Regions from separate parts of the Beijerinckia sp. 28-YEA-48 genome, predicted to be linked through region 1. Evidence: riboswitches for the same ligand, from Rfam matches in the RefSeq annotation. Region 1 holds a riboswitch; the other holds the start of a gene.
What was found. Region 1 has a riboswitch for thiamine pyrophosphate ahead of thiO (glycine oxidase ThiO). Riboswitches for the same ligand answer to the same signal wherever they lie in the genome.

Region 1 (10,644 bases):
GCGCCCGTCGACGCATTCTTTTCCGGCGGCGGAATTCGAGGCTACGTACCGGTCTGTCTTGAAGCAGCGGCAGAAATGGCTGGCGCAATTCATTGCGCCAGATGCGGTCGCGGCGGCTTGAGCGGGGCCTGGCTTTCGCGGTGACGGTGGACGCCCGTAACGCGCGATTGCTATCGGCGGGGTCTCCGAATTATCTATAAAAGATGACGACAGCCAAAGACGACACGCTCGCGGTGCGGATCAGCAAGGTACTGGCCGAGCGCATTATCGCGGGCGCCATCGCGCCGGGCGTGAGGCTCGGCCAAGACCATATTGCCGAGGAATTTGGCGCCAGCCATGTGCCGGTACGCGAAGCTTTTCGCCGTCTCGAGGCGCAGGGGCTCGTCGTCAGCGAGCCGCGCCGGGGCGTTCGGGTGGCTGGTTTCACCGTCGAAGAGGTCAAGGAGGTCGCGGAAATGCGCGCCGCGCTGGAAGTGCTGGCGCTGCGTCATGCTGCGCCGCATCTGACTAAGGCTTTGTTAGATCAGGCGGAAGAGGCGACGCGGGCCGGCGACAAGGCCACCGATGTGCAGGCCTGGGAGCAGGCTAACCGGCATTTCCACCGCCTCATCCTGACGCCCTGCGCTATGCCACGCCTGTTGAAGGCGATCGACGACCTGCACACTGCCAGCGCCCGCTTCCTGTTTTCAGGTTGGCGGGCCGAATGGGAGGCGCCGACCGATCGGGATCATCGGGCGATTCTCACTGCGCTGCGGGCCGGGCAGGTGGAGACGGCCGGATTGGTGCTTGGCCGACATGTCCAAACGATCGGCCAGAAGCCCTGGCAAACCAGTCGCTTGCGCTCCACCGCGCGCAGCTGATGAAGGCCTCTGCGGCCAAGCTCTTGCAATTCCTCGCCGTCTGTGGACTCTTTTAGCGATAGAGTTAGAAAATTATCTATAATTTTGCGATGGAAGAGTAGCGATGCATGACATTGGTGTGCGGCCGGTCGAAAGCCGCGCCGTCTGGTCTTTCCCTCTCACCGTGGTCGCTGGTGCGGCCGTCATGACCTTGGCTGCCAAGGTGCAGGTTCCGTTCTGGCCGGTGCCGATGACCCTGCACACCTTGGCGGTGATGGGCTTCGCGGTCGCCTTCGCGCCGCGCCGCGCCGTCGCGATTTTCCTGGCCTATCTGGCGGCGGGTGCCGCCGGCCTGCCGGTCTTTGCAGGCTCGCCGGAACGTGGCATCGGGCTCGCCTATCTGGCAGGTCCCACCGGCGGCTATCTCGCCGGCTATCTCTTGGCGTCTGGCCTTGTCGGCCGGCTCGCCTCCGGCAAAGGCACGCTGGGTCGTTTCGCGGCCATGCTCGCCGGGCTGGCGGTGGTCTATGCCCTTGGCGTCGCCTGGCTCGCGGTCTATGTGCCCGCCGGTCAACTGTTCGCCGTCGGTGTCGCGCCGTTTCTACTCGGCGATCTCGTCAAGATTGCTCTTGTCGCTGCTGGCTGCAGTCTGTTGCCGGCTCTCTTCGCGCGCTTGCGGGATAAACGTTCATGAGTGCCGCGGATGAAACGATCCGGCACGATTGGACGGTTGACGACATCGTCGCGCTGCATGACCTGCCGCTGCTGGAATTGGTAGGCCGCGCCAATGCTGTACATCGCCAGCATCACGATCCCAACAAAGTGCAACGGGCGAGCCTGTTGTCGATCAAGACCGGGGGATGTCCGGAAGATTGCGGCTATTGCTCGCAATCGGCGCATCACCGCGAGGTGAAGCTGACGCGCGACAAGCTGATGAACCCGCAACAGGTGATCGCGCTGGCGACGACAGCGAAAGCGGCGGGCGCGGATCGCTTCTGCATGGGCGCAGCGTGGCGTCAGGTCCGCGATGGCAAGGAGTTCGATGCGGTCATCGACATGGTCAAAGGCGTGCGCGCGCTCGGCATGGAAGCTTGCGTGACGCTGGGCATGTTGCAGCCGCATCAGGCCGAGCGCCTCGCTGACGCCGGGCTCACCGCCTACAATCACAATCTCGATACGAGCCCAGAATTCTACGGAAAGATCGTGTCGACGCGCACCTATCAGGATCGTCTCGACACGCTGGCGACCGTGCGTTCCTTCGGTATCGATCTGTGTTGCGGCGGTATCATCGGCATGGGGGAGACGATCCGCGATCGCGCTTCGATGCTGCACGTGTTGGCGCAAATGGATCCACATCCCGAGAGCGTGCCGATCAATGCGCTGGTGGCTGTCGCGGGAACGCCGCTGGCACACCGCTCGCGCATCGATCCGCTCGAACTGGTGCGCATGGTGGCGACGGCTAGGATTGTGATGCCGACATCGACGGTGCGGCTGTCCGCCGGTCGTTCACATCTCAACCGTGAAGCACAGATTCTCTGCTTGATCGCCGGCGCGAATTCGCTGTTCTACGGTGACACGCTGCTGACGACACCGAATGCTGATCTTGGCGAAGACGCGGATCTGTTCGCGGCGATCGCAGAGCCGGAAAGTGTCCCCGCTGCTTGACATCGCGACGGGCGTGGTTTCAGACTGTGCCCATTCCAGGGAGATCCCCGGCAAGGGGCTGAGAAACCGCTGGCACGCCGGACATCGTCCGGATGAACGCGCGGAAATCCTTAGAACCTGATCCGGTTCATACCGGCGTAGGGATTGGATTTCGCCCCGCTCGCCACTCGCACGAAGCGCTCGATCTCCTCCCCGGCGCCGTCCGAGGAGTTGCGATGCGAGGCCCACCCACCACCACCCTACGGCGTTTTCGTCAGAACGTCCAAGATGAGAACACGCCTGCGGCGCAGGATGTGCCGAGGTCGACTGACATTGCCATTATTGGTGGTGGTCTGATCGGCCTGTCGATTGGCTGGCGCCTGGCGCGCCGTGGTCTCGACGTTACGTTGTTCGAACGCGGCAGCATCGGGCAGGGCGCGAGCCTTGCCGCCACCGGCATGCTGGCCGCCGCCGCCGAACTTGAACCCGGCGGCGAGACGCATCTGGCCTTGGCCCTGGAAAGCCAGCGGCTGTGGCCCGACTTTGCACGCGCGCTTGAAAACGAAGGCGGCGTTGATATCGACTATCGCGCCGATGGCGTTCTGCTGGTGGCGCTTGGCCGCGAGGAGGTCGATCGTCTGCGCATGCGCTACGATCTGCAACAACGCGCCGGCCTTGAGACGCAGTGGCTCAATGGCCCGCAATGCCGGAGCCTGGAGCCGGGCCTCAAACCTTCCGTCACCGCCGGCATTCTCTGTCCCGCTGATCATCAAGTCGATCCGCCACGCGTTATGGCGGCGCTGCGCCAAGCCTATCTGGCGCAGGGCGGCCAGCTTGTTGAGCATTGTGAGGCGCACCTGGAGTTGGCGGGCGGCAAAGCCGTTGGTGTGGCGACGCAGTATGGCGTGTGCCCCTCTCGCATTGTCATCGCGGCCGAGGGCGCTTGGACAAAGCTCGCGGGCCTCGACATTCCCGTGCGGCCGCTGAAGGGGCAATCATTGGCGTTGCGTCCTGCGTCAGGCCCAGCACCGCTGTCGCGCATGGTCTGGACCGAGCAGATTCATTTTGCGCCCAAGAGCGATGGGACTTTGATCGTCGGCGCCACGATGGAGGAATGCGGCTTCGACGACAGCGTCACCGCCGGCGGTGTCTACGCTTTGCTCGAAGGGGCGCGGCGCGCACTTCCTGCTGTCGAAGAAATGCCGTTGGAGGCCGTATGGTCCGGCTTCCGCCCGACTTCAATCGACGATGCGCCAATCCTCGGCGATACCGGCATCTCGGGCCTGCTCGTTGCCACGGGCCATCACCGCAACGGCTATCTGCTGGCGCCCGTCACAGCGGTCGCGATCGAACAGTGTGTCATCGACACTCACATCACTGGGCCAGCCGCTGAGTTCGGCCCGTCCCGTTTCGCACCCGTGGGAGCCCGCTCATGAAGCTGATCGTTAATGGCCAGAGCCGCGACAGCGCTGCCCAAACACTCGATGCGCTCTGGCACGAGGAGACCGCCGAACTCGATCTGCCAGGGCCGAAGGGCTTTGCCATCGCACTGAACGGCAAGGTGGTGCGGCAGGCCGATTGGGCCAAGACGCCTTTGTCCAATGATGACCGCGTGGAAATCATCCGCGCCTTTGCGGGAGGTTGATATGGAAGATGTTCTAACGATTGCCGGCGTGGCTTTGTCCTCGCGGCTGTTCATCGGCACTGCCGGCTATCCCAATCAGCGCATCATGGTGGATGCGATCGCGGCGAGTGGCGCCGATCTTGTCACGCTGTCGGTGCGTCGCATCTCCTTGAGTGGTCATGGATCGGATACGGCACGCTTGCTTGCCGGCCGCCGTTTCCTACCCAATACGGCCGGCTGCGAAACAGCGCGCGATGCCATTCTCACCGCACAACTGGCGCGTGAAGCGCTTGGCACCAACTGGATCAAGGTTGAAGTGATCGGCGATCGTGAGACGCTCTATCCCGATGTTGGCGAGCTGCTGGAAGCAACGCGTCAGTTGGTCGATGATGGCTTCGTCGTGCTGCCCTATTGCAACGACGATCCGGTGATTTGCGCCCGTCTTGCCGATCTGGGTGCCGCCGCTGTCATGCCTATGGGCTCGCTCATCGGTTCCGGCATGGGGGTCGCCAATCCGGCCAATCTCGAACTGATCTGCGCTCGTTCGCCTGTTCCCGTCATCGTTGATGCCGGCATCGGCACGGCGTCCGACGCGGTCATCGCCATGGAGTGTGGCGCCAGCGGCGTTTTGCTCAACACGGCGGTGGCGAAGGCCGACGATCCGGTGCGCATGGCTCATGCCATGCGCCACGCGGTGGAGGCGGGCTGGAACGCCCGGCAGGCGGGCCGCATCGCGCGGCGTGGCCGGGCGGAGCCGTCGAGCCCGCAGCTCGGATTGGTGGGCTCGTGAGTTTTGCGAACAGATTGCCGGACCAATTGCTGGTCGTTACCGACCGGCATCAGGCGTCACGAGATTTGCCGGATGTGATCTCGGCGCTCCTTGCTGGCGGTGCGCGCTGGATCTGGTTTCGTGATCGCGATCTTGCCGCAGCGGAACGCCGCGCCTTGGCGTTGCGTCTGTATGAATTGACGCAAGTCGCAGGGGCCATGCTGACCATTGGCGGCGATATTGGGCTCGCCGCCGAGGTGGGCGCGCAAGCGGTGCATCTGTCGCCTACTGACGACGTGCCTGCGGCTCGCGCGCTGCTTGGCGCTGATGTGCTGGTTGGCATCTCGGCCCACAACGAGGCCGATATTCAGGCAGCGCTCGCGGCCGGTGCCGACTATGTCACCTTGAGCCCGATTTTCCCTACTGCCAGCAAGCCGGGCTACGGCCCGGCTTTGGGTCCGGGGATGCTACGGCGGGCCAGCGCGCTCGGCCTGCCGATCCTGGCGCTTGGCGGTATCACCACGGATCGCGCTTCCGCCTGTCAGGCAGCGGGGGCCGCTGGCGTTGCGGTGATGGGCGAGGCGATGCGCGCCGATGATCCCGCAGCACTCGTTCGCAGCTTCCGCGCGCATGTGTCTTAAGCCGCTAAAGCCCGAGATAGGCCTGGCGCACACGTTCGTCGGCGAGCAGTTCGGCGCCGGTGCCCGATAGGGTGACGCGGCCGTTTTCGAGCACATAGGCGCGGTTGGCGATCTTCAGCGATACGGCGACATTCTGCTCGACCAGCACACAGGTCATGCCGGCGGCGTTGAGCGCGCGGATGGCTTTCAACACGTCGTGGACGATGGAAGGGGCGAGGCCGAGTGACGGCTCGTCGAACATGATCAGCTCTGGCTCGCCCATCAGGCAGCGGCCGATGGCCAGCATCTGTTGTTCGCCGCCCGACAGCGTACCGGCGGCCTGGCCGAGGCGCTCCGACAATTTCGGGAACATCGCTTCGACCCGCTCGCGATTGCGGGCGCGGCTGGCCCGCGCGCGCGGCAGCATGGCGCCCATGTCGAGATTCTCTGCCACGGTGAGCGAGGGGAACACCTGTCGCCCTTCGGCCACCTGGCCGATGCCGAGATTGCAGACGAGATGGCTCGGCAGGCCGGCGATCTCCTTGTCGTGGAAGCGGATGCGGCCGTCCGCTGGCTTGATCATGCCACCGATGGTGCGGATCAGCGAAGTCTTGCCGGCGCCGTTGGCGCCGACGATGGCGACGATGGTGCCGGCTTCGACTTCGAGGCTGACATCGTCGAGAGCCTGGGCGTCACCATAGAAGACATCGAGGTTTTCGACTGTGAGCATCACAGGTCCTCCACGCCGAGATAGGACTCGATCACCGCGCGTTCGCGCAAAACGGTGTCAGGCGCGCCCTGCGCGATCACCGCGCCGTGCTGGAGGACGAGAATGCGCGAGGCGAGTGCGGTGACGGCGCGCATCACATGCTCGATCAGCAAAATGGTGAGGCCGGTGCGATTGAGATCGCGCAGGATGGAGACGATGCGGTCGGTTTCCATCGGCCGCAGGCCGGCCATCACTTCATCGAGCAGCAGAAGTTTGGGTTTCGTCGCCAAGGCGCGGGCGACTTCCAGGCGCTTGCGGTCGGGTAAAGTCAGGCTCGAAGCGGTTTGCATGCGTTTGGTGGCGAGATCGAGCTGTTCCAGGATGTCCCGCGCCACGGTGCGCGCTTCGCCGATCGTTTTGGCATGCAGCAAAGCGCCGATCACCACATTGTCCTCAACGGTGAGGGCGGGAAACGGCTTCACCAGTTGGAACGTGCGGCCGATGCCGCGCCGGGCGATCTCGTCGGCGCGCCGGCCATCGATTGGCTGGCCATCGAAATGGATCGACCCGCTGTCCGGCGTCATGGCACCAGCGATCATGTTGAAGAGCGTGGTCTTGCCGGCACCATTGGGTCCGATCACCGCGAAGATTTCGCCGGGTTCTACGTCGAAGCTCACTTCGCTTACCGCAGTCAGGCCGCGAAAGCGTTTGGTGACATGGGTAACAGAGAGCAAGCCGGTCATTTGCCTGCTCTGTCGAGGCGAAGATAGCGGGCGAGCCAGGGCCAGACGCCTGAGGGCCGCAGCGAAATGATGATCATGAGGATGAGGCCGTAGAAGATCGATTTGGCGCCGGGAACGTTCAGGCCCGAGCTTTGGATGAAGGTCGTGAGGCCTTCTCCCAAGGGCGTCAGAATGATGGCGCCAACGATCGGGCCGAAGATCGTTCCCAGTCCACCGATGATCGGCGCGAGAATCAGCTCGATTGAACGGCTAATGTCGAAGATCTGCGACGGAAACAGGTTGCGATAGTAGAAGCCATAAAAGACGCCACCGACAGAGGTCATGCCGGCGGAGATCAGCATGGCGATCATGCGCACGCGAAAGACATCGATTCCTACGGCCTGCGCCGCCAGCGGATCTTCACGCACGGCGAGCCAGCGATAGCCGAGTGGGGATTGCCGCAGCCAGGCCACGAGCGCCGTTGCCGCCACAGCCAGCGCCAGCGCCACATAGTAGAAAAAGCCGACGCCGCCGTTCAGATTCCACCAATCGTGCGCCGTTGGGCTGACGGGCAGGAACAGGCCGCCGGAAGCACCCGTGATTTGCAGATGGTCGAAGCCGATGCGCGTGAATTCAGCGAAGGCGATGGTGAGCAGGGCGAAATAGACACCTTCGACACCGAAACGCCAACCGAGCCAGCCGACGATCAGTCCGGCTGACGCGGCAACGGCGATGGCAATAAAGACGCCGATCCAGGGACCGATGCCGAACAGCAGCCAGAGCGTCGTCGCTGTATAGGCGCCGAGGCCCAGGTAAAGGGCGTGGCCAAGCGACAATTGGCCGGCGAAGCCCATCAGCAGATTCCACGCCTGGCCGAGATAGGCGAAATAAAGCACCAGGATGAGAACCGACAGCAGATAGCGGTCGACGACAAATGGCGCCACGATGAAAGCCAGCAACAGCAGCAGACCAAGCCATATCCCGTGCCGGGGCATCTGCGTCCAAAGCGTATTCATAGGCGGCGCCCCATGAGGCCTTGGGGGCGCAGGATCAGCACCAGAATTAGCAAGCCGAAGGAGAACATGCTTTTCATCGACGGCTGAATGAAGAAACCCGCGAGCGCTTCCGACACGCCAATCAGGACACCGCCGACCAAGGCGCCGGCCATGGAGCCCAAGCCGCCGATGATGACGATGACAAAGGCCATCAAGGTGTAGGACGGGCCGAGGCTCGGAGAGGCGTCGGCAATCGTCTCCATCAAGGCGCCAGCGGCGCCGATGCAGACGAAGCCAACCCCGAACGTGACGGCATAGAGTTGTTTGACGTTGAGCCCGACAACGGCCGCGCCTGTGAGATTATCGGCGCAGGCGCGGATCGCGGTTCCGGTGCGCGTGTAGCGAAAGAACAGAAATAGGAGCGCCGAGACCGCGAGCGCGGCGCAAGCCGCCAGCACTCGCACCTTGTCGAGGATCAACGGGCCCAGCTCGTAGCTGTCGAAGCTATAGGACAGATTGACCGGCCGCGCGTCCGGCCCAAAGGCAATCAGCAGTCCATTGACGACTACCGTCGCCAGTCCGACGAGAAGGATGAATTGCTCGTGTTCGGCGCGGCCAATGAACGGATTGATCAAAGTTCGCTGCAACACATAGCCGAGGACAAAAAAAGCCACGGCGATTGGCAGAAGTGAGATCAACGGATCGAGATGGAGCATTTCGAACATGACGAAGGCGGCATACATCGCCACCACGGCGAATTCGCCATGGGCGAAATTGACGACGCGCATGACGCCGAAGATCACCGACAGGCCAAGCGCCATCAAACCATAGACGAGACCGGTCAGCAGGCCTTGAACGATGATATTCAAGGTGATGGCCGTCATGACGTACTGATCCTCAAATCTTGAGTCCTCGATAACTTAGTCCTGAAGGGGCGCTTTGCGATAGGCGAAACAAGTAGTCTATGGCCGAAGCCGGAGTGTCATCCCGGGCGCCGAAGGCGACCCGGGAACCAGGGACCAAAAGGCGCGAACGCCAATCGGCGATAGCTCGAAGTAACGCAGCCTTTGACTCCTGGATCCCGGATCGCGCCGTTGGCGCGTCCGGGATGACACAGAGGCTGCGGCTCGACGCTGCTCAGGTGCGCCCCTGCCACGGCGGCTCGGGGAGAACCGGCGTCATGGTCGCCACGTCGGCCGGCAGGACGACGGTTGGCACGCGCCCGCGGTTTTGCACGACAGCGGCCGGGATATTGGTGTTCTGGCCTTTCTCGTCGAAGGTGATCGGCGGTCCAATCATGGCGTGATCGGCCAGGTTGGTGGCCTTCAACGCTTTCATCAGTTCAACGCCATTGGTCGTGCCAGCGCGTTTAAACGCATCGGCGGCGGTGAGCAGTGCGTCGAAGGTGAAGCCGACGTTGAAACATTCGATGGGGAAGCGGAAATCGGGCTGCATTTTCTTGAAGGCGGCTTCCAGCGCCTGGGTCGACTTCGACTTGGGGTTGGCCCAAGGCAAAGCATAGGCGTGGTAGTCGGCCAGCGGCCCCAGCGCCTTGAAAAACTCTTCGTCATAGAGACCGGGCGACCCGGGCGAGAGAATGGCCATCGGCTGGAATTTCTGCCGCACAACATCGCGCACCAGTTTGATCGCATCGGCGGCGCGGGTCACTACCAGAAGAATATCCGGGTTGAGACTACGCATCTTGGTGACTTCGACTGAGAGGTCCTGCGCCTTGGGATCGTAGGCGATCGATTCGACCAGTTTGAACGGCATGTTGGCGGCCGGGAACAGCTTGTCCATGCCCTGTCGCTGCGCCATGCCGAAGGTGTCGTTGGCGTGCAGGAAGACCGCCGTTTTCGGCGCGACTTTGGTGACGTCGATCAGCGCCTTGATCTGCTGCAGGCCGCCGGTGACCAGCATCTGCCCGGTGGGGAAGTTGCGCACCAGGAATTTATAGCCCTGTTCGGTCAGTTGCGGCGCGGCAGCGATGTTGACGACGAGCGGCACCTGACGCTGTTCGCACACCTGCGCGATGGCCAGGGTTCCGGCCGAGTCGAAGGCGCCGACAATGCAATGGGCGCCATCGTTGATGGCGCGTTCCGCCTGGGTGCGTGCCACATCGGGATTGGACTCGATGTCGATGTGAACCAGTTCGACCTTATAGCCGAGGTCGGCCAGGACCGGGGCCGAGACCAGGGCGCCGCGGTGGCAGCTCTGGCCGGCCTGGGCGAGATAACCCGATCGGGGCAGCAGAACGGCGATTTTCAGGGTTTGCGCCTGCGCCCGCAGGATCGATGGGGAAGCCAGCACCGCGGTACCGACGGCGGTGCCCGCCAAAACGGTGCGGCGGCTGAACTTTGATCGGTCATTCAACATGGAAGATCCTCCTGCCCCGCCGCTCTCGAGGCGGCGATCTGATCGCATCATTATGGTTCGTGATGGCGAATGGCTGCCGATGGCATGGAAGCGGCGACACTGTGTCGGGCCGGCCCCTTGCCTCGGTTGGACTTCGCCTCGATGGAAAGTCTTGGTCTCCTCCAATCTTTCAGCAAAACATCCGTGAGCGGGACTTATCAATTAGTTCAGTATCGCGCCCGGACGTCTGCTCTGGGCGGAGTTTCGCCTGCTCTTTCGGCTTTGTCGAGCAGATGCGCTCGCCGGCGGAAACAATCGTTTCAAACGCTCGTCGCTCATTATGTGCGGAGAGCGTCGGCGAGATCAC
Region 2 (10,644 bases), 4.2 Mb from region 1:
CGGCTGGCCTCGCAGAAGTTCGTCGAGCCGATCGTCAACCAGCCGCGCACCATCACGGTCCTTTCCAAGGAAGTCCTGGCCGACAAGGGCGCGACGTCGTTGCGCGATGTCGTCCGTTCGACCCCTGGTCTGACGCTCGGCACCGGCGAAGGCGGCAATGCTTTCGGTGACCGTATCCTGATCCGCGGCTTCGATGCCCGTTCCGACATCTTCATTGACGGCGTGCGCGATCCCTCGATCGGCATTCGTGAAAACTTCAATGTCGAGCAAATCGAAATTCTCAAGGGGCCGGCCTCGAGCTTCGCCGGTCGCGGCACTGCCGGTGGCGCGCTCAATCTCGTCACCAAGAAGGCGACCGATGAGAGCTTTCGCCGCGTCGATGCCACGTTCGGCAATGGCCGGACCAAGCGCGGTACGATCGATATCAATCAGGTGATCACGCCCGAATGGGCTGTGCGCATGAACGTGATGGGTCAGAAGTCCGGCGTTGCCGGCCGCGATTTTGTCGAAGACGATCGGCATGGCGTCTCGCTGTCGACGACTTTCAAGCCAAGCGATCGGCTGAAGTTCGTTGCCGACTACACCTATGTCCACTTCGATGGCTTGCCCGATTGGGGCGTCCCGTACAATCGCACAGCTTTGACGCCGTGGACCGAAACCGGCGTTCGCCGCAGCAACTACTATGGCCTCGTCAACCGCGACTTCCAGCGCTACACGACGTCCGCTGGCTCTTTCTCCGCCGAAGCGAAGTTGACCGACTGGATCACGCTGAACTCGCGCTTCCGCGCTGGCAAGTCGATCCTTGATTATGTCGCGACGCCGCCAGAATCGGTTAACACCAGCAATCCCAATCCGCTGCTGTGGACCACTCAAGGCAACCCGAAAAGCCGCTATCAGCGCACGAACTTCTACACCAATCAGACGGATGTGACCTTCAAGTACGATACTGGCGGCGTACGCAACACGACGATCGCCGGTGTCGAATATTCACGCGAAGAGACCATGCGTGATAGCTATACCGGCTTGGCATCGGAGGCGTTCCCGTCGCCGACGACCGCAACTGGCTCGTATACGTTCAACCTCTTCAATCCTTATAACAGCGCGCCGTTCCCGAACGCGCCGCAGCGCGCATTCGCGCCGACGGCGATCAATATCGATACCAAGGCCGCCTATATCATCCACAACGCCAACTATAATGATTACATCATTGTGAATGCTGGCGTGCGTTACGACGACTACACAGTTGCTCTCCAGCCACCGCTGGCGGCCATTCCCGCGCAACAGCAGCCGCGGTTGTCGCGTCATGACGGCCTCGTCAACTACAATGCCGGCATCACCTTCAAGCCTCTGCCGAACGGCAGCATCTATGCGGCGATCGCGACATCGTCCAACCCGGTTGGCGCTGACGTTGACGGTGGCGCCAACGACTACGGCGGTCTCGTTGCTGGCAACGTTGCGGCCGGCCCAGAGCGCAATACGGCGCTTGAAGTCGGCACCAAGTGGGAGTTCTTCAATCAGAAGCTGCTCGCCACCGCAGCCTTGTTCCAGACAACCAAGGACAACGCGCGTGAGCAGATCAATGCTACAACTGTCGTAGGCTCGGGCGCTTACCGTATCCGGGGCATCGAGCTCGGCCTGAACGGCAAGATCACCGATGATTGGAGCATCTACGGCGGTCTCGTCTTGATGGACTCGAAGGTGACGAAGACGGCGATCGCGGCGAATCTCGGCAAGCAGCTCGCCAACGTTGCGCATCAGTCGTTCAACCTGATGACGAAATACAAGATCAACCAGTATTTCGAAGTCGGCGGCCAGGCGACGTATATCTCGAAACAGTATGGCGGCACGCTCGCAGCGACTACCGGCAACGTCTTGCCGTCCTCGTGGAAGTTCGACGTCTTTGCTGACGTCCACATCAGTAAGATGTTCGCGCTGAAGTTCGCCGTCTACAATATATTCGACTCGCGCGTGTATGACGGTTTCTACCGCAGCAATGTGCCGTTCACGTATATCGCGCCTGGACGTCTGGCGACGGTGACCGCGACGATGAAGTTCTGATTTTTCGCGACAACCCTATTGGACGCCGGGCCTCACCGCCCGGCGTCTTTTTTATGGCGCGCGCAACGCCTGTTCCATATAGGCCTCGACCCGCGACCAGGCGCCACCCGCGCTCAGCGCGTCGCGATAGGATGCGACGATCTTGGCCGTCAGAGGGCTGGCCTTCGCCTTGTTGTCGAGGACGATGGCTGTTTTCTCGCGCGCGTCCTTGATGAAGTCGGCCGGGAAGGGCGTGATCTTGGCGCCGAGCCTTGCGAGTTCGACTATGGCAATCGCATTCAGCTGTTCAGCTTCCGCAAGGCCAGCGGAATGTTCGGCGGCGCAGGCGGTCTCGATGATGCGCTGTAGATCGATCGGCAATTTGGCGAAGGCCGAGAGGGAGATCAGCGCTTCACCGGCGCCATTCGGTTTGTTGAAACCGGGCATGTAATAGAAGGGGGCGATGCGGTGCAGGCCAAGCGGCAGATCGTTCACCGGCGCTAGAATTTCCACCGCGTCGATGGCGCCCTTTTCCAGTGACGTATAGATGTCGCCAGGCGGAATATTTTGCGGTGTCGCGCCCATGGCGGCATAGACTTCGCCACCCATGCCGGAAACGCGGATGCGCATGCCGGCGACATCACGGCTGCTTTCGATAGGCTTGCGGAACCAGCCACCCATCGACGGCCCGGTATTGCCGGCAAGCAGGCCACGCACGCCGCGCGGCCGGTAAAGCTCATCCCAAAGCTGTTGGCCGCCGCGATGTTCAATCCAAGTCTGATGGGCGAGGGGGCCCAGGCCAAACGGCGCGGTGGTGAAGAAGGCTGCGCCGGGTAATAGACCGTCCCAGAAGAAAGAGGCCGTATGGCCCATTTCGACGGCACCGGAGGCGACGCCATCGAAGACGCCGAAGGCGGGCACGATGGCGCCGGCGGGAAAAACGTCGATGCGCAACCGGCCGCCGCTCATCGTCGTGATGCGCTCGGCCAGTCGATCGGCGGAGACGCCAGGGCCGGGCAGGCCTTTCGTCCAGGACGTCGCCATGCGCCAGACGATCGGTGTCTGCGCGCGCACGATGGCTGGTGCGGCAAGTGGCAGGCTGGCGGCGCCGGCGAGGAGGCGTCGTCGTGTGGCGGACATGGATGCAATCTCCCTAGGGCCTGAGTGCGGGCATCATCCGGCTCGGCTCGTTATTGGTGGTTCGCATGCCCGGCCGGTGCCGGGCATGCGTATATTTTATTGCTCGACGTAAAGCTTGCCGCCGCCTTCGAGGAATTCGCGGCTCTTTTCGGCCATGCCTTCCAGCGCCGCCTTCTCGTTGTCGAGCATGGCCGCAGCTTCCACCCGCAGATCCTGCGTGATTTTCATCGAGCAGAATTTCGGGCCGCACATCGAGCAGAAATGCGCTGTCTTATGCGCGTCCTTCGGTAGCGTTTCGTCGTGATAGGCGCGTGCCGTATCGGGATCGAGGCCGATGTTGAACTGGTCATCCCAGCGGAACTCGAAACGCGCCTTGCTCATCGCGTCATCGCGGATCTGTGCGGCCGGATGTCCCTTGGCGAGATCGGCCGCATGGGCGGCGATGCGATAGGTGATCACGCCGGTCTTCACATCGTCGCGGTTGGGCAGGCCGAGATGTTCCTTCGGTGTGACGTAGCAGAGCATGGCCGTGCCGAACCAGCCGATCATCGCCGCGCCAATGCCCGAGGTGATGTGATCATAGCCCGGCGCGATGTCGGTCGTCAGCGGCCCGAGGGTGTAGAAGGGGGCCTCGTGACATTCCTTGAGTTGCTTCTCCATATTCACCTTGATCTTGTGCATCGGCACATGGCCGGGGCCTTCGATCATCACCTGGCAACCCTTTTCCCAGGCGATCTTGGTGAGTTCGCCGAGGGTTTCCAGCTCGCCGAATTGAGCGGCGTCATTGGCATCGGCGATGGAGCCGGGGCGCAGGCCGTCACCCAGGGAGAACGACACATCATATTTGCGCATGATGTCGCAGATGTCGCCGAAATGCTCGTAGAGGAAGCTTTCACGATGGCCGGCCAGACACCAACGCGCCATGATCGAGCCGCCGCGTGAGACGATGCCGGTGACGCGCTTGGCCGTCAGCGGAACATATTTCAACCGCACGCCGGCGTGGATGGTGAAATAATCGACGCCCTGTTCAGCCTGTTCGATCAGCGTGTCCTTGAACACTTCCCAATCGAGCTTCAGCGGATCGCCGCCGACTTTTTCGAGCGCCTGATAGATCGGCACCGTGCCGATCGGCACCGGCGAATTGCGGATGATCCAGTCGCGGATGTTGTGGATGTTGCGGCCGGTGGACAGGTCCATCACCGTGTCGGCACCCCAGCGGATCGACCACACCATTTTCTCGACCTCTTCCGCCACCGAGGAGGTAACGGCTGAATTGCCGATGTTGGAATTGACCTTCACCAGGAAGTTACGCCCGATGATCATCGGCTCGACTTCTTGGTGATTGATGTTGGCCGGGATGATGGCGCGTCCACGGGCGATCTCGTCGCGGACGAATTCTGGGGTCACGAAGGCAGGAATCGCGGCGCCGAAGCTTTCGCCGTCGGCGAGCTTCTCTTCCGCGCCGGCGAGCATTTTCTCGCGACCGAGATTCTCACGATGGGCCACGTAGACCATTTCTTCGGTGATCAGGCCGGCGCGAGCGAATTCATATTGCGTGACATATTTGGCGTTCTCGCCGGAGAGCGGCTGCGTGTTGGCGGGGCAGGCCGGCACCAGTTTGTCGCCAGTGACGCCGCCGTTATCGACATCCAGAACGCTTCGGCCTTGATAAGACGAGAAGCCGCGTCGCGCCATCCACGGCTGGCGAATTTTCTTCAAACCCTTCGATAGGTCGACGCCAATATCGATCTCCGTATAGGGGCCGGAGGCATCATAGACGCGCAGGGTTGGTTCATTGGGGTCGGTCAGGATGATCTCGCGCAACGGCACATGCACATCGGGATGACCCTGCGGCGTATGATAAATCTTGCGCGAGCCGGGCAGTGGGCCAGTGGTCACGGTTTCTGGAATCAGCGAATTGGGTTTGGGCTGGATGTTCATGCGGCGTCTCCGTGACGCCAGACCACGGGCGTCTTTTGTTCTCAACGAACCCGGAGGTAAGAAGGAGTCCTGCCCTGAATAGGCTTCGCCCGCTCGCCGTCCCTCCGCTGGTGCAAACCAGATCAGGTTCTAAGGGTGTGATCTCAGCCGCCGGCAATCCGGCAGCACCCCTGGCTGGCGCAAAGCTAGCGGGAAAGCGGGGCGGGAGCAAGAGTGGCGTATTTGAGGCCTGCATCCGATCACGCCGGTTTGACGAGCTATGGCCGCGATGGTCCCGTAAGGTGACGCGCATGGGCGGAAAAGCCTCGCGGCAAATGCTGCGATTAAACAATGAGAAGGCATAATCCATGACGACCAAATCCATGTTTCTTGGGGCGCTCCTCGCTCTCACAATGACGCCTGTGCTGGCGCAGGGCAGCAATGCCATCAACGTTTCCGGTACCGTGGACAAAATCGACGCTAATTCGCTCGTGATCACGGTCGATAGCGGTACGCCGCAGACCTTCGCCTTGTCGCCGAACCTTGTCGTTCTGCAGAACAAGGCAGCCACCCTCGCCGATATCAAGCCGAACGATTTCGTGGCGAGTGCTGCAGTGCCGAAAGAAGATGGCAAACTGCACTCGACCGAACTGCGCATCTTTCCCGAAGCCTTGCGAGGCTTGGGCGAAGGCCAGCGTCCGATGAATGATGCGCGTCAGCAGACAATGACCAATGCGACGGTTACCGGCGCGGCGGTGGTCAACGGCAGCAACAATATTAAGGTCAAATTCGCGGGCGGCGAGTCCGAGCTTGTGCTTGATCCGGGCGTTCCGGTGACGCGGATCGATGCGGCCGATAAAAGCCTGCTGAAGAGTGGCGTGAAAGTCCGTGCCCAGGGCGTGCGCGGGGCCGATGGTGCAGCCATTACTCGTATTACGATTCTGCAGTAGGCGTTGACGATGTTTGAATGGCGCGCCTGGCCGCCGCTCGTTCAATATCAGACGACCGCTATTTCTTTTTCTTCCGGCCGTAAGGCGGGGCCGGGATGTTGAGATGCGCCTGCCGCAGCGCCGTCGACCAGCGATCGCGCAGATCGTGGAAATAGGGATCGGTATTGTCGATGCGGGTGTCGAGCTCCAGTTCGATGGCGTCGCGTTTCAGCACCGCCATGTCGATGGGCAGGCCGACGCTGAGATTGGAGCGCATGGTCGAGTCCATCGAGATGAGGCTGAGCTTTAGGGCGTCGCTGACATTGGTCTCGTAGTTGACCGCTCGGTCGAGCACCGGCTTGCCGTATTTCAACTCGCCGATCTGCAGGAAGGGCGTGTCGGTGGTTGCCTCGATGAAATTGCCGGCGGAATAGATCATGAATAGGCGCAGGCGCCGGTCTTTCATCTGGCCACCGAACAGCAAGGTGGTGCTCGACGAGACATTTTCCTGTTCGAGCATTTCGCCGTTCACCTGGCGTACTTTGCGCACGGCGCGCCCGATCATCTCGGCGGCAGCGAACATGCTGGTGCAATCGAGCAAGCGCTCGATCTCCTTGGTTTCCGGGTTTTCCATGCCGTCGGTGATGTAATTGACCACCGTCTGCGTCAGCGACAGGTTGCCGGCTGTGGCGAGCATCATCACCTTTTCGCCGGGCTCTTGGAAAATATGCAGCTTGCGGAAGGTCGAAATGTTGTCGATGCCCGCATTCGTGCGGGTGTCGGCGATCATCACGAGACCTTCGCGAACGAGTACGCCGCAGCAATAGGTCATGGCGAAACCTCCGGACCGCGATGGGCCTGAAACTATTGGTTTTGGCTATCGACGACGTTGATGCGTACGTCAAGGGCTTCGCCCACACCGCCGGTCTGGGCGCCGCGCACGGAGGCGGCCCCGAGATAGTCGAGGGCGCAGGCGACACGCACATGACTTTCTTCCGGGCATTTGCCGAGGGCGGGGTCGAAACCGACCCAGCCATATTCGGGAATATAGGCCTCCGCCCAGGCATGGGCAGCGTGGCGGACGCCGCTGTCCTCGGGCAGAGCAATATGGCCGCTGACATAGCGGCTCGGCACGTTCATCTCTCGGGCGCAGGCAATGAAGATATGGGCGAAATCGGCGGCCACGGCCGCGCCGGCGGCATAGGCCTTGGCCGCGGTGGTGACGCTATGGGTCGGGTCGGTGTCGAAATCGAGCTTTTCGTGCAAAATATCGAGAAGCCCATGCATTCGCGCGAGATCGCTGTCGCCCTCGATCGACGCCGTCAATGTTCTCAGATGTTCGTCGGCGATCGCGAGCGACGATGAGCGCAGATAGAACTCCGGCGGAAACCGTTCGATCGTGTTGCGGACGAAACCGGAGGTGTCGAAGGTCTCGACCTCGCCTTCGGCGCTAACCGCAAGCTGAAGAATGGGGCCCATGGCGGAGAAGGTGTGGACGAGATTGCCGAAGCCATCCTCGGAGCGCTTCAAGACGCAGTTGGCGTCGACGTCGAGCCGCCAGTCGATCACATGCTGGCCTTCATGGTTGCGCGGTGTCATCCGCAGCACCTGGATCACCGAACGAGCCGGCGTCGCATATGTGTAAATCGTCTCATACTGGATGCGGATGCGCATGGTGTCTCAATGATGCAGATATTGCTCGGCGACCAGAGCGGCGAGCCGGTTGTTGTCGTCGATGAATTTGGTCACGAATTCATGAAGTCCCTGCTGGAAAATACTTTCCATCGATGAACTGTCGATGCGCCGCAGGACGTTGCGGGCATGGCGCTGAGCAATGCCCTGCTTGCCATAGGCTTTGCCGAGGTTGTCGAGGAAACGCGTCAGGCCATCATAGCAATAGGCGAGCGAGCGCGGCATTTCCTTACGCAGGATCAAGAGGTCGGCGATCAGCCAGGGTTTGACGCTCTCGCGATAGACCCAGTGATAGGCGGTATGGGCGGAAACCGCGCGCAGGATCGCCGTCCACTGGAAATAGTCGAGCGAGCCGCCGACCTCCTCGGTTTTCGGCAAAAGCACGTTGTATTTGACATCCATTAAGCGAGCGGTGTTGTCAGCGCGTTCGCAATAAAGGCCGATGCGGTTGAACCAATAGGCGTCGTTGCGCAGCATGGTCCGATAGGAGGCGCCGTCGAAATCGAGCGAGACGGCTTTCACGAATTCCAGGAAGGGTTGGATGCTGTCGGCGCCCGAGTATTCGCCACCGCGCCGCTTTTCCTCCATGGCCTTCAGCTCAAGCCAGCCGGCATTGATCGACTGCCACATTTCCGCTGTTAGCGCCGTGCGGATGGTGCGCGCATTGATGCGGGCCTGTTCCAGGCAACGGCGGATCGATGACGGATTGGCTTCGTCGAAGGTCAGGAAGAAGACAACATTGCTTTCGGTCGCTTCGGAGAAGCTGGCCTTGAAACTGTTGAGGGCGCCGACGGCGGCCAGTGCGCTTTCCCATTCTCCGCCGGTGCGGCGATAATTCTGCGGCAGGGCGGCGAGGCGCGCCGTGACTTCGATGACGCGCGCGGTGAAATCGGCACGCTCCACGTAGCGCGCCAGCCAATAGAGATTTTCTGCGGTGCGAGCGAGCAAGGATCACGCTCCCTTTTCTGAGGGTGTGTCCTCGATGATCCAGGTGTCTTTGGTGCCGCCCCCCTGGCTTGAATTGACGACGAGTGAGCCGGCACGCATCGCCACTCGCGTCAGGCCGCCGGGCACCACGTGCACGCCATTGGCGCCTGAGAGCACGAAGGGCCTGAGGTCGACATGGCGCGGGACGATGGCATCGTCGACGAAGGCGGGGCAAGTGGACAGCGCCAGGGTCGGCTGAGCGATATAGTTGGCCGGATCCGCCTCCAGCCGCTTAGCGAATTCATCAATCTCGGCGCGGCTGGCGTGGGGGCCAACCAGCATGCCATAGCCGCCAGAGCCGTTCACTTCCTTGACGACCAGTTCGTCGAGATGTTCGCGCACATATTTATAGGCGTCGGCCTCACGACAGCGCCATGTTGGCACATTGGCGAGTCTCGCCTCCTGGCCGGTGTAGAATTTCACAATCTCCGGCATGTAGGAATAAATCGCCTTGTCGTCGGCGACACCGGTGCCGACAGCATTGGTGATAGCGACATTGCCGGCATAATAAGCGTTCATCAATCCGGGTACGCCGAGGGCGGAATCCGGATTGAACGAAAGCGGGTCGATCCAGTCGTCGTCGACACGGCGATAGATGACATCGACACGCTTTGGGCCTTCAGTCGTGCGCATATAGACGACCTCGTCGCGCACCGAGAGGTCGTGACCTTCGACCAGTTCTATGCCCAGCCGGTCGGCCAGGAAGGAATGCTCGTAATAGGCGGAATTGTACTGACCGGGGGTGAGTAAGACTACGGTCGGCTCGCCGCGCGTTGACAATGGTGTCACCGAGCGCAGGGCGGCGAGCAGGGCGTCGGCATAGTTGTCGACTGGCGCGATGCGATAGGCCGAGAACAGATCCGGCATCAGCCGCATCATCACTTCGCGGTTTTCCAACATGTAGGAAACGCCGGAGGGGGTGCGCGCATTGTCCTCGAGCACGAAGAATTCGCCTTCGCCGGTGCGCACCAGGTCGATGCCCGCGATATGGACCCAGATGTCGTGAGGCACACGGCGCCCGGCCATTTCCGGACGAAAATAGGCATTACGATAGATGATATCGGGAGGTAGCACGCCGGCTTTGAGGATTTCACGTGCGCCGTAGATGTCGGACAGGAACATGTTGAGCGCATTGACCCGCTGAACCAGGCCGATTTCGAGCGCGGACCATTCCGACTGGCTGACGATGCGGGGAATGATGTCGAAGGGGATCAGGCGTTCGGTGTCGTCATTGCCGCCGTAAACGGCGAAAGTGATGCCGATGCGGCGAAACATCAGTTCCGCCTGGGCCCGGCGCGTGGCCAGAATATCGGCTGGGGTTTTCTTCAGCCAGTCGGCGACACCAGCATAAAGAGCGCGGGTGGTGTCGCCATATCCGTTCATCTCGTCAAAAAATCTGGTCTTGCTCATGCGCGCTGGAGACCCCCGTGACCGTTGGTTCGGCCGGAGCAATCATCGTACCAGCAGCGCGTGAGCGCAATATCCGCAATTTGATGAATGCGCGGGCGTTTGTGCCCGCGCAATAGCCAAGTCGCCTAGGGTGAGTGCAATTCTTCGGGTGGCGATTACTCGGCGGCGGCGCCGGCGACTTGCGGGCGTCGCGTGCGCTGACGACGGCGGAAGGTGCGTCGGCCCCAAATGATCAGGCCGGTGGTCAGCAGCAGAGCGAAAGCAAGCGACAGAATCAAATTCATCACGCCGCCCCACATGCCGAAGAAGACACCTTCGTGGAACGTGCGCGGCAGGTTGAGCGGCGCCGGCTTCAACCCTTCCGGCGTGACGAGATACGTGCGTTGGGTCGTGCCGTCGCTGATCCGCGCCATTTGGCGGCCGCCGCGTTCGCGAATGAAGTCGAGGCCGGAGAGATCGTGTTTGGCGGCCAGCATGCGCACGGCGTCACTGATTGGCACCGGTTTGCCACGCGGCAACGGATCGGAGA

Region 2: linked by a shared signal. The riboswitch ahead of thiC (phosphomethylpyrimidine synthase ThiC) and the one ahead of thiO (glycine oxidase ThiO) in region 1 are both predicted to bind thiamine pyrophosphate.

Annotation. Positions count from the first base shown of each region.
Region 1 covers NZ_FNSI01000001.1:4,631,673-4,642,316, forward strand. Annotated here, with positions in the region: gene BLW50_RS21755 (glutathione S-transferase family protein) at 1-121, shown strand, start outside; gene BLW50_RS21760 (GntR family transcriptional regulator) at 204-860, shown strand; gene BLW50_RS21765 (biotin transporter BioY) at 964-1,533, shown strand; gene bioB (biotin synthase BioB) at 1,530-2,504, shown strand; TPP riboswitch at 2,533-2,666, shown strand; gene thiO (glycine oxidase ThiO) at 2,720-3,919, shown strand; gene thiS (sulfur carrier protein ThiS) at 3,916-4,128, shown strand; gene BLW50_RS21785 (thiazole synthase) at 4,088-4,897, shown strand; gene BLW50_RS21790 (thiamine phosphate synthase) at 4,894-5,517, shown strand; gene BLW50_RS21795 (ABC transporter ATP-binding protein) at 5,522-6,226, opposite strand; gene BLW50_RS21800 (ABC transporter ATP-binding protein) at 6,226-6,948, opposite strand; gene BLW50_RS21805 (branched-chain amino acid ABC transporter permease) at 6,945-7,943, opposite strand; gene BLW50_RS21810 (branched-chain amino acid ABC transporter permease) at 7,940-8,806, opposite strand; gene BLW50_RS21815 (ABC transporter substrate-binding protein) at 9,060-10,298, opposite strand.
Region 2 covers NZ_FNSI01000001.1:467,574-478,217, forward strand. Annotated here, with positions in the region: gene BLW50_RS02175 (TonB-dependent receptor) at 1-2,058, shown strand, start outside; gene BLW50_RS02180 (TRAP transporter substrate-binding protein) at 2,110-3,177, opposite strand; gene thiC (phosphomethylpyrimidine synthase ThiC) at 3,274-5,118, opposite strand; TPP riboswitch at 5,201-5,300, opposite strand; gene BLW50_RS02190 (hypothetical protein) at 5,466-6,047, shown strand; gene BLW50_RS02195 (proteasome-type protease) at 6,106-6,858, opposite strand; gene BLW50_RS02200 (transglutaminase family protein) at 6,891-7,700, opposite strand; gene BLW50_RS02205 (alpha-E domain-containing protein) at 7,707-8,666, opposite strand; gene BLW50_RS02210 (circularly permuted type 2 ATP-grasp protein) at 8,670-10,115, opposite strand; gene BLW50_RS02215 (PepSY-associated TM helix domain-containing protein) at 10,271-10,644, opposite strand, start outside.